4 regions of the Streptomyces sp. CA-111067 genome follow, and region 1 is predicted to be linked to each of the others. Evidence: riboswitches for the same ligand, from Rfam matches in the RefSeq annotation. Region 1 holds a riboswitch; each other region holds the start of a gene.
The links. A riboswitch is a leader RNA that binds a small molecule or an ion and turns the genes downstream of it on or off. The one in region 1 is predicted to bind cobalamin.

Region 1 (2,192 bases):
CGGGAAGCCCGGGTAGACGATCGTGCCCTTGCCGTCGGTCAGCGGCAGCGGTGTCTCGGTGGCGTGGTTGCCGAAGTGCTCCTTGTTGTAGCCGAGATGGCCGAGTGACGGCAGCAGCAGCATGACGACGCCGACCGCCACCACGAACGCCCCTGCCGCCAGCAGCACGGCGTTCCAGTTGCCGAACCTGTCCTGGAGCCGTTTGCCGAGCCAGACCGCGCCGGCCAGCAGCGCCACCGAGCACACCACCATGACCAGGTAGAGGCCGCTGCGGGCCCTGATGGTGTCCTCGTGGCCGATCGCGGGCGGATTGGCCGGATACTTCAGGAACGGCACCAGGTACATGCCGAGGAATCCGCCACCGGCGACCAGCAGGGCCAGGTTGCGCGGCCGGACGGCGCCGACCCGGCCGAGGCAGACGGCGTAGGCCACCGCGAACAGCGCGCCCATCGCCATCCCGAAGACGATCATTCCGACGCCGATGCCGACGTCGGCCTGGATCGTCCGGCTGAACAGGTCGGGTCCCGCGGCCTCGGGGGCGAGGCCGGCCGCCTTGTCCAGGGCGGACTGGGCGGCGTCACGGCCGCTCTCGTAGTCGATCGCCTTGCTGATCTGCGGTTCCGCGAAGATCCGGGCGAAGAGGAACGCGAGCAGCCCGGCGACCGCGCCGGCCAGGACGCCGCGCAGTATGAGTTTCTTTTCCATGTCGAGTTGTCCGAACGTCGGGTGCCGGCGGCGTCAGTGGCAGGGGAAGCCGAGGAAGTGGCGCGCGTCGTGGACGAACTCGTGGATGTGCATGTCCTTGCCGAACACCGAGACGGCGCCCTGGTCCACGCCGACGAAGTAGTAGGCGGCGAGCGCGACGAGCGCGGTGCCGACCAGCCACAACACGGCCTTGGACACCGGCAGTACGACGGGGGTGGACGTCGGACGGGGAGCGGAAACGCTGCTCAAGGTGAGCCCTCCTTCGGGGATCGTGCGTCCCTGGTTGCATGGGCGTCGTGATGAGCGGCTGTCTGACTTCCCGTCCGCCTCGCGGCGGCGGGATCACAGTGGCGCGACCGTGCTGGATTCCCACCAGCTTCGCCGTCCCATCACTACGTGAGGAGCGTAGGGCGGTGACCGCACACCGTCAATCGTGACGAAGTTCGCATCGGCGCTGGTTCAAGCCATCGCCGGGCTGCCGGGCGGGCGGGGCGGACCGGCGCGCTCCGGCGTACCACCACCGGCTGCGGCAGGAGGTTTCGGGGCCCCTTATTGCGAGTAGATTGCAACAAGTAATCTGCTGCATCGAGTGTGCCCCTCACGCCCGCCACCACGGAGGACGAATCGTATGACCACCAGCACCGAGGCCCTGGCCGAGGGCGCCACCGGGTCCCGCTGGCGCCGGATAGCCGGCTCGATGTCCCGTGCCGAGTGGACCCGGCTGGGCGGCATGGCCGCCTTCATCGTGGCGCTGCACGTGATCGGCTGGTTCACGCTGGTGGCGATCGTCGCGCCGAACCACTACAGCCTGGGTACGAAGTCCTTCGGCATCGGGATCGGGGTGACCGCGTACACGCTGGGCATGCGGCACGCCTTCGACGCCGACCACATCGCGGCCATCGACAACACCACCCGCAAGCTGATGCACGAGGGCAAGCGCCCGCTGTCGGTCGGATTCTGGTTCTCGCTCGGCCACTCCAGCATCGTCTTCGCGCTGGCGTTCCTGCTGTCGCTCGGCGTGAAGTCGCTGGCGAACCCGGTAGAGAACGACGACTCGGCGCTGCACAGCGTCACCGGCTGGATCGGCACCACCGTCTCGGGCACGTTCCTGTACGTCATCGCCTTCGTCAACCTGCTGATCCTGGCCGGGATCTGGAAGGTGTTCCGGCAGATGCGGCACGGCCAGTTCGACGAGGCCGCGCTGGAGGAGCAGCTGAACAACCGGGGCTTCATGAACCGGCTGCTCGGCCGGCTGATGAAGTCGGTGACCAAGCCGTGGCAGATGTACCCGATCGGCCTGCTCTTCGGCCTCGGCTTCGACACCGCCACCGAGATCGCGCTGCTGGTGCTGGCCGGCTCCGGCGCGGCCTCCGGGCTGCCCTGGTACGCGATCCTGTGCCTGCCGGTGCTGTTCGCGGCCGGTATGTGCCTGCTGGACACCATCGACGGCTCGTTCATGAACTTCGCCTACGAGTGGGCGTTCTCCA
Region 2 (2,192 bases), 8.3 Mb from region 1:
GGCGATGAGCCGCTTGCCGGGCAGGCCGCCGACGGCGGCGAGGTCGGCGAGGTTGGCGGCGCCGGGACCGGTGAAGTCCAGCCCGAGGCCGTCGATGGGTGCCTTGGCCAGCACCGGCAGTGCCTCGCCGAGCCGGTCGAAGTAGGACGCCGCCAGCAGCCTGGGCCGGTCGGCCAGGGCGCCGAGTTCGCGGTAGGCGCGGGCGGCGGCGTTCAGCTCGGCCGGGGTGCGGTCCTGTACCAGCGCGGGTTCGTCCAGCTGCACCCATCCGGCGCCGGCCGCCCGCAGGTCGGCGAGCACCTCGGCGTAGACCGGCAGCAGCCGGTCCAGCAGCGTCAGCGGCTCGAACCCGGGGTCGACTCCCGGCGCCGGCTTGGCCAGCAGCAGGTAGGTGACCGGGCCGACGAGGACCGGCCGGGCGTCCAGGCCGAGCGCGAGGGCCTCTCCCAGCTCGGCGACCTGCTTGGCCGAGTCGGCGGCGAAGACGGTGTCGGGGCCCAACTCCGGCACGAGATAGTGGTAGTTGGTGTCGAACCACTTGGTCATCTCCAGCGGCGCCACATCCTGCGTGCCGCGGGCCATCGCGAAGTACCCGTCGAGCGGGTCGTTCTGCACGGCCTCACGGTGCCGGGCCGGGATCGCGCCGACCATCACGCTGGTGTCGAGCATGTGGTCGTAGTACGAGAAGTCGCCGGTCGGCACCTCACCGAGCCCGGCCTCCGCGAGCTGCCGCCAGTTCGAACGGCGCAACCCGGCAGCGGCCTCCCGCAAGCCCTCGGCGCTGACCCTGCCCTTCCAGTACCCCTCGATCGCCTTCTTCAGTTCCCGGTGCTGTCCCTGCCTGGGGTAGCCGTACACGGTGGCGCGCGGCGCTGCGGCCGCGCGGCCGGCGGTGGGCTGGTCTGTCATGGGGGCTCTCCTTCGCGAGCGTGTGTCCCGAGGTTCCGGAGACCGCTTGCGGGAGGCGAGGAGCACGAAGCGGAGCGGACGGGTCACCTCGACAAGAGATGCCACACCCGGAGGTGCTGCCCGCCATCCGTACGCCGACCCGCCCACGAGGTCACCGGATCTCCGTACACACGGGGTGTGTACGGGCAGCGGGCAGGTCTTCGGACTCGCGGGCGCGTCCGCCTGAGGCGGACACCTACTGGCCGTCGCTTCCCAGACCCGTTTCCGGACCCAGTGCGTATGACGGCGGTCGTTCCCACTCACCGCTGCGGGGCAGTCCCGGATTCCCACCGGGTTCCCTCTTGCGACGCTCCCGCCTGGCGGACGGGGGCGAACCAGCTGCACCCGCCAGCTTAGGGCTTGCCGCCCGCGAACCGGCACCGGCTCCCGGCGGCGGCGAACTCCCGGCGCGCGCGACGAATCCACCAGCTTATGTACCTGGACAGGTACGTACCCGACTGGTTACGCTCACCGGGTGGATGCCGTACTGCAAGCGATGTCGGACGAGAGCCGGCGCACCGTACTGGAGGCCCTGCGGGCCGGACCGGCCACCGTCACCGAGCTGGCGGCGCTGCTGCCGATCGCCCGCCCGGGGGTCTCCCGGCACCTGCGGGTGCTGCGCGAGGCGGGGTTGGTCGAGGTGCACCAGGAGGCGCAGTTCCGCGTCTACCGGCTGCGCCCCGAGCCGCTCGCCGAGGTCCACGAGTGGCTCGACCGCTACCGGGCGCTGTGGGAGCAGCGGATGGACGCGCTGCACACCGAGGTCGCCCGTGGAAAACGCGGACAAGCAAGCCGTGCGCGGGGCAACGCCGCACAAGACAGCAGAGACAGCACAGAGAGCAGGGGGAACACCGCATGACCGACGACACGAGGACCGGACCGCGCCTGATCGGCAGCCTGCAGGTCACCGGCGGCAAGGGGGGCGTCCGGATGGAGGACGTGTACGAGACGGGCGCCGACGACCTGTGGTCGGCGCTGACCGACCCCGAACGGCTGGCGCGCTGGGTGGCGCGGGTGGAGGGCGACCTGCGTCTGGGCGGCGAGTTCCGGGCGAGCTTCACCAGCAGCTGGGAGGGGCCCGGCCGGGTGGAGGTCTGCGATCCGCCGCGCCGGCTGCTGCTGACGATGGAACCGGGCGCGCCGGACTCGACGGTCATCGAGGCCGTACTCACCCCCGAGGGCGAGGACCGGACCCGGCTGGTGATCGAGGAGCGCGGACTGCCGGTGCCGGAGTTCGTCAACCA
Region 3 (2,192 bases), 5.8 Mb from region 1:
GGCGAAGTCGTAGACGGGCAGCCCGTCGTCGGCCCGGTCGAGGCCGAACACCTCGGTGATGACCCCGAGTTCGAAGGGGTGGACGCCGTCAACCAGGACGGCCGCGACATTGCTCAGCATCGTTCCAGCATGCCAGTTGGCAGGATATTGCGGTAGGTCGTCAGAGCTGCCACTGTTCGCGGGTAAGCCGCAAGCGCAGGATTGACCCATGACGATCCTCGTTGACATCGCGGCCCTGTCCACCCTCCTCCTGGTCCTCTCCCTCGTCCCGGTGCTCGGCCTGCGGCACGAGGCCCGGATCACCCGGCAGATACGGGAGGCCGACGCCGCCCGTGCCACCTCGGCGTCCGGCGCCGCCCGCGAGGCGTTCCGCCGGGCCGCGTGAGATTTATTCCCGGGAGTCCTCCCGACGCGCCGAGCAACACAAGATGTGGTGGTGTCTGATTTCAGGCACCACCACATGTATGCTCAACTCGCTGTCCAGCAGGGGAAGCCGGTGTGAGTCCGGCGCTGCCCCGCAACGGTGAGCGGGCGTGTTCAGGCGTGCCCGCGCAGCCCGATCGCCTGCCGGTGGCGCGCCCGATTCGCCGGGCGCAGTTGTGTCCGGGCCTCGCGGATTGGGCCGGCGGACGCGGTGCGGCATGCCCGGCCCGATGCGGCGGTGCGTGGTTCCGCCTGCCCCCGCTCCCTGTGCCGCGTGGCCGCCGCCGCGTCAGAGGGAGATCGCACCACCGTGACCATCGCGCCCGTAGATCCCACCGCGTTGTCATCGTCAGCCGTTCCCGCGGGTTCTGCTGTGCCCACGGGTCCTGCTGTGCCCGCCGGTTCAGCCGTGCCTGCGGGTTCAGCCGTGCCCGCAGGCCGCACGCATCCGACCGGTCCGGTGCATCCGGCCGGCCCCGGGAGCCAGGCCGACGGCCTCGGCGCCGACCTGCTGCGTACCCTCGTGGGCCTCACCGCCGACCTGCCGGACGCGGACGCCGGGCGGGTGGCGGCAGCGGCACTGCGCGGCCGGAACGCCGCCTCCGACGCCGCAGGGCTGCGCGCGCTGGCGATCGACGCGGCGGCCGGGCTGATCTCCGAGGACCCGGCGTATTCGCGGCTCGCCGCCCGGCTGCTCACCCGGGCCATCGCCGACGAGGCGGCCGGGCAGGGCTCCGTGTCGTTCACCGCCTCGATCGCGGTCGGCCACCGCGAGGGCCTGATCGCCGACGGCACGGCCGCGTTCGCCGCCCGGCACGGTGACCGGCTCGACGCGCTCGTCGAGCGGGCGCTCGCGGACGGGGCCGACGACCGGTTCGGGTACTTCGGCCTGCGGACGCTCTACAGCCGCTACCTGCTGCGGCATCCGCTGACCCGCCAGGTGATCGAGACGCCTCAGCACTTCATGCTGCGGGTCGCGGCCGGGCTGGCGGCGGAGGAGCCGGTTGAGGCCGGGAGTACGGGGGTTGGGACGGCCAGGGTTACGGAGGCTGCGGCGGTCGGGGGTTCAGCGGGCGCGGAGGCCGCGGGTTCAGCGGGCGGCGCGGGAGGCGTCCGCGCGCTGGACGAAGTGGCGTCGCTCTACCGGCTGATGAGCGCGCTCGACTACCTGCCCAGCTCCCCCACCCTGTTCAACTCCGGTACCCGGCACCCGCAGATGTCGTCCTGCTACCTGCTGGACTCCCCGCTCGACGAGCTCGACTCGATCTACGACCGCTACCACCAGGTGGCGCGGCTGTCGAAGCACGCCGGGGGCATCGGCCTGCCCTACTCCCGTATCCGCGCCCGCGGTTCGCTGATCCGCGGCACCAACGGGCACTCCAACGGCATCGTGCCGTTCCTCAAGACGCTGGACGCGTCGGTGGCCGCGGTGAACCAGGGCGGCCGGCGCAAGGGCGCGGCGGCGGTGTACCTGGAGACCTGGCACGCCGACATCGAGGAGTTCCTCGAACTCCGGGACAACACCGGCGAGGAGGCCCGCCGCACCCACAACCTCAACCTGGCGCACTGGGTGCCGGACGAGTTCATGCGGCGGGTGGACGCGGACGCGCAGTGGTCGCTGTTCTCGCCGTCCGACGTGCCGGACCTGGTCGACCTGTGGGGCGCGGACTTCGACGCCGCCTACCGTGCGGCGGAGGCCGCCGGGCTGGCCCAACGCACGCTTCCCGCGCGGGAGTTGTACGGCCGGATGATGCGGACGCTGGCGCAGA
Region 4 (2,192 bases), 1.3 Mb from region 1:
GCCCGCCCAGCCTGATGCGCAGCGCGCCGGCGAACGCCGCTTCCACCGGGCCCGCGTTGGGGCTCGGGTGCGCCGCGGCGTCCGCGCGCCATGTGCGCAGCGCCGAGCGGGGCGAGGGGCCGGCCAGGGCGGCCAGCGTGGCCGTCAGCCGCGCGCCGGGCCAGCCGGCGAGGTCGTCGAGCCGGGCCGACGCCCAGCCGAACCGCCGGTGGCGGGGGGACTTGTGGCCCACCATCGCGTCCAGCGTGTTCACCGCACGGAAGCCGACGAGCCCCGGCACCCCGCCCAACGCGCCCCACACTAGGGCCCCGACGACCGCGTCCGAGGTGTTCTCGGCGACCGACTCGACCACCGCCCGGACGATCCCGTCCTCGTCGAGCCCCTGCGGATCGCGCCCGCACAGATGCGGCAACCGGGCCCGGGCCGCGCCGAGTTCACCGGCTTCGAGCGCCGCCGCGATCAGCCGCGCCTCGCGCGCCAGCGAGGTGCCGCCGAGCACCGACCAGGTCGCTGTCGCCGTCAGCCCGACGGACAGCACGGCGCTGCCCCGCACACCCCGCTCGGCGAGCAGGGCGGCGCCCACCGCAGAACCGGCGCACAGCGCCGTGTAGACCGCGCCACTGGCCCGGTCGTCCCGCCACATCCGGCATTCGAGCGCCCCCGCCGCGCGACCGAAGGCCGCGACCGGATGGCCGCGGCGCGGGTCGCCCGCGAGGAGATCGCCGAGAAGGCCGAGCGTGGCGCCGTACGCGAAAACGCGATCGGCACGCATCGGCTCAGACCGCCGTCACGCTCCGCAGGATTCTGCCGCCGGGACAGCCGGGCCGACTCGCCCCGGCCCTCCGGGTGTTCCGGGCGCCGCCGCTGGGCCGCGGCCCCCGGTCGCGCACCGATTCCGCATCCGTCGTATCCGCAGGGTCGTACAGGCGTGCTCGCGTGCCGGGCATGGCGAAGTCCTCACTCAGGGTCCGCGCCCTGGTTCGACGTGTCCGGCGGTGAGAGTCTCCTGGCTCCCGGATCAACGCACTCCCGGTCTTCCAGCCGGCGAACTACCGGCCGTGACGTACGGGTTGGGAGTGCACTCCCCGGTGACAGTGGCGGGACCGCGCCGGATTCACACCGAACTTCCTCTCCTGCCGCCGCATGGCTACCGCAGTCCACCACGCCCGCGATAGCCCGTCAACCACGCTTGACCTGCGCGGACGGAGTGTGGTGCGGTCCACACCCCGCGCGGACGCCGGGCGGCGGTCAGCCGACGATCAGATAGATGCCGTACGCGACGGCCGCCGCGCAGGCGGCGAAGCACACATACGCCGCGCCGGTCCTGCCGACCGCCGCCGCGCCGCCGCCGTCCCGCCGGGACAGGCCGACGATGCCCAGGGTGAAGACCCCGACCAGGCCGACGGTGGACAGCAGGGTGACGGCCAGGACGGTGCCGAGCGCGTGCCAGTCGATGTTCATGCGGTGTCCTTCACGAGACGCTCAGCAGGCGGGAGGCGATACGGGGCCGGGCCCGGTGGCCGGGTCATGCCGTGGTCGGCGCGGAGGCGGCAGCGGACCCGGCGGGCGGCGGCGCCACCGCGGCGATGGCCGCGGTCACCACGCCCTGCGGCTCGACGACGGTACCGGGGAGAACGGCGCCGGGGACGGTGCCCGAGCCGGCCGCGGAGCCGGATTCGACAACGGCCTCGATCCCCGGAAGCGCGTCGTTGACGTTCGCATGGGTGACCGGCTTGCGCCGGGACGCGTTCCGGACCAGGACGCAGACCGCCAGGCCGACCAGCGCGACCCCGGCCACGCCCCACGTACCCCGGTCGGCCAGCAGCGCCGCCGCCGCGGCCACCAGGCCGGCGGCCGGCAGCGTCAGCCCCCAGGCGGCGACCATCCGGCCCGCGGTGCTCCACCGCACCACCGCGCCGCTGCGGCCGAGACCCGCGCCCATCACGGAACCGGTGCAGACCTGGGTGGTGGACAGCGCGAAGCCGAGGTGCGAGGAGGCCAGGATGGTGGCGGCGGCCCCGGTCTGGGCGGCGAAGCCCTGCTGCGGCTGGATGTCGGTGATGCCCCGGCCGACGGTCCGGATGATCCGCCAGCCGCCGATGTACGTACCGAGCGCGATCGCGGTGCCGGCCGAGACGATCACCCACAGCGGTGGGTCGGAGTGCGGCGCGATGCTGCCGCCGGCGATCAGC

Region 2: linked by a shared signal. The riboswitch ahead of metE (5-methyltetrahydropteroyltriglutamate--homocysteine S-methyltransferase) and the one ahead of ACQPW6_RS01515 (CbtB domain-containing protein) in region 1 are both predicted to bind cobalamin.
Region 3: linked by a shared signal. The riboswitch ahead of ACQPW6_RS27465 (ribonucleoside-diphosphate reductase subunit alpha) and the one ahead of ACQPW6_RS01515 (CbtB domain-containing protein) in region 1 are both predicted to bind cobalamin.
Region 4: linked by a shared signal. The riboswitch ahead of ACQPW6_RS07095 (cobalamin biosynthesis protein) and the one ahead of ACQPW6_RS01515 (CbtB domain-containing protein) in region 1 are both predicted to bind cobalamin.

What each region holds. Positions count from the first base shown of each region.
Region 1 covers NZ_CP192103.1:359,338-361,529, forward strand. Annotated here, with positions in the region: gene ACQPW6_RS01510 (CbtA family protein) at 1-705, opposite strand, end outside; gene ACQPW6_RS01515 (CbtB domain-containing protein) at 739-954, opposite strand; cobalamin riboswitch at 992-1,142, opposite strand; gene ACQPW6_RS01520 (HoxN/HupN/NixA family nickel/cobalt transporter) at 1,403-2,192, shown strand, end outside.
Region 2 covers NZ_CP192103.1:8,642,349-8,644,540, reverse strand. Annotated here, with positions in the region: gene metE (5-methyltetrahydropteroyltriglutamate--homocysteine S-methyltransferase) at 1-909, opposite strand, end outside; cobalamin riboswitch at 1,084-1,303, opposite strand; gene ACQPW6_RS38085 (ArsR/SmtB family transcription factor) at 1,424-1,807, shown strand; gene ACQPW6_RS38080 (SRPBCC family protein) at 1,804-2,192, shown strand, end outside.
Region 3 covers NZ_CP192103.1:6,199,027-6,201,218, reverse strand. Annotated here, with positions in the region: gene ACQPW6_RS27475 (helix-turn-helix domain-containing protein) at 1-120, opposite strand, end outside; gene ACQPW6_RS27470 (hypothetical protein) at 209-385, shown strand; cobalamin riboswitch at 444-586, shown strand; gene ACQPW6_RS27465 (ribonucleoside-diphosphate reductase subunit alpha) at 797-2,192, shown strand, end outside.
Region 4 covers NZ_CP192103.1:1,613,385-1,615,576, reverse strand. Annotated here, with positions in the region: gene ACQPW6_RS07095 (cobalamin biosynthesis protein) at 1-772, opposite strand, end outside; cobalamin riboswitch at 1,000-1,131, opposite strand; gene ACQPW6_RS07090 (hypothetical protein) at 1,249-1,461, opposite strand; gene ACQPW6_RS07085 (anion permease) at 1,526-2,192, opposite strand, start outside.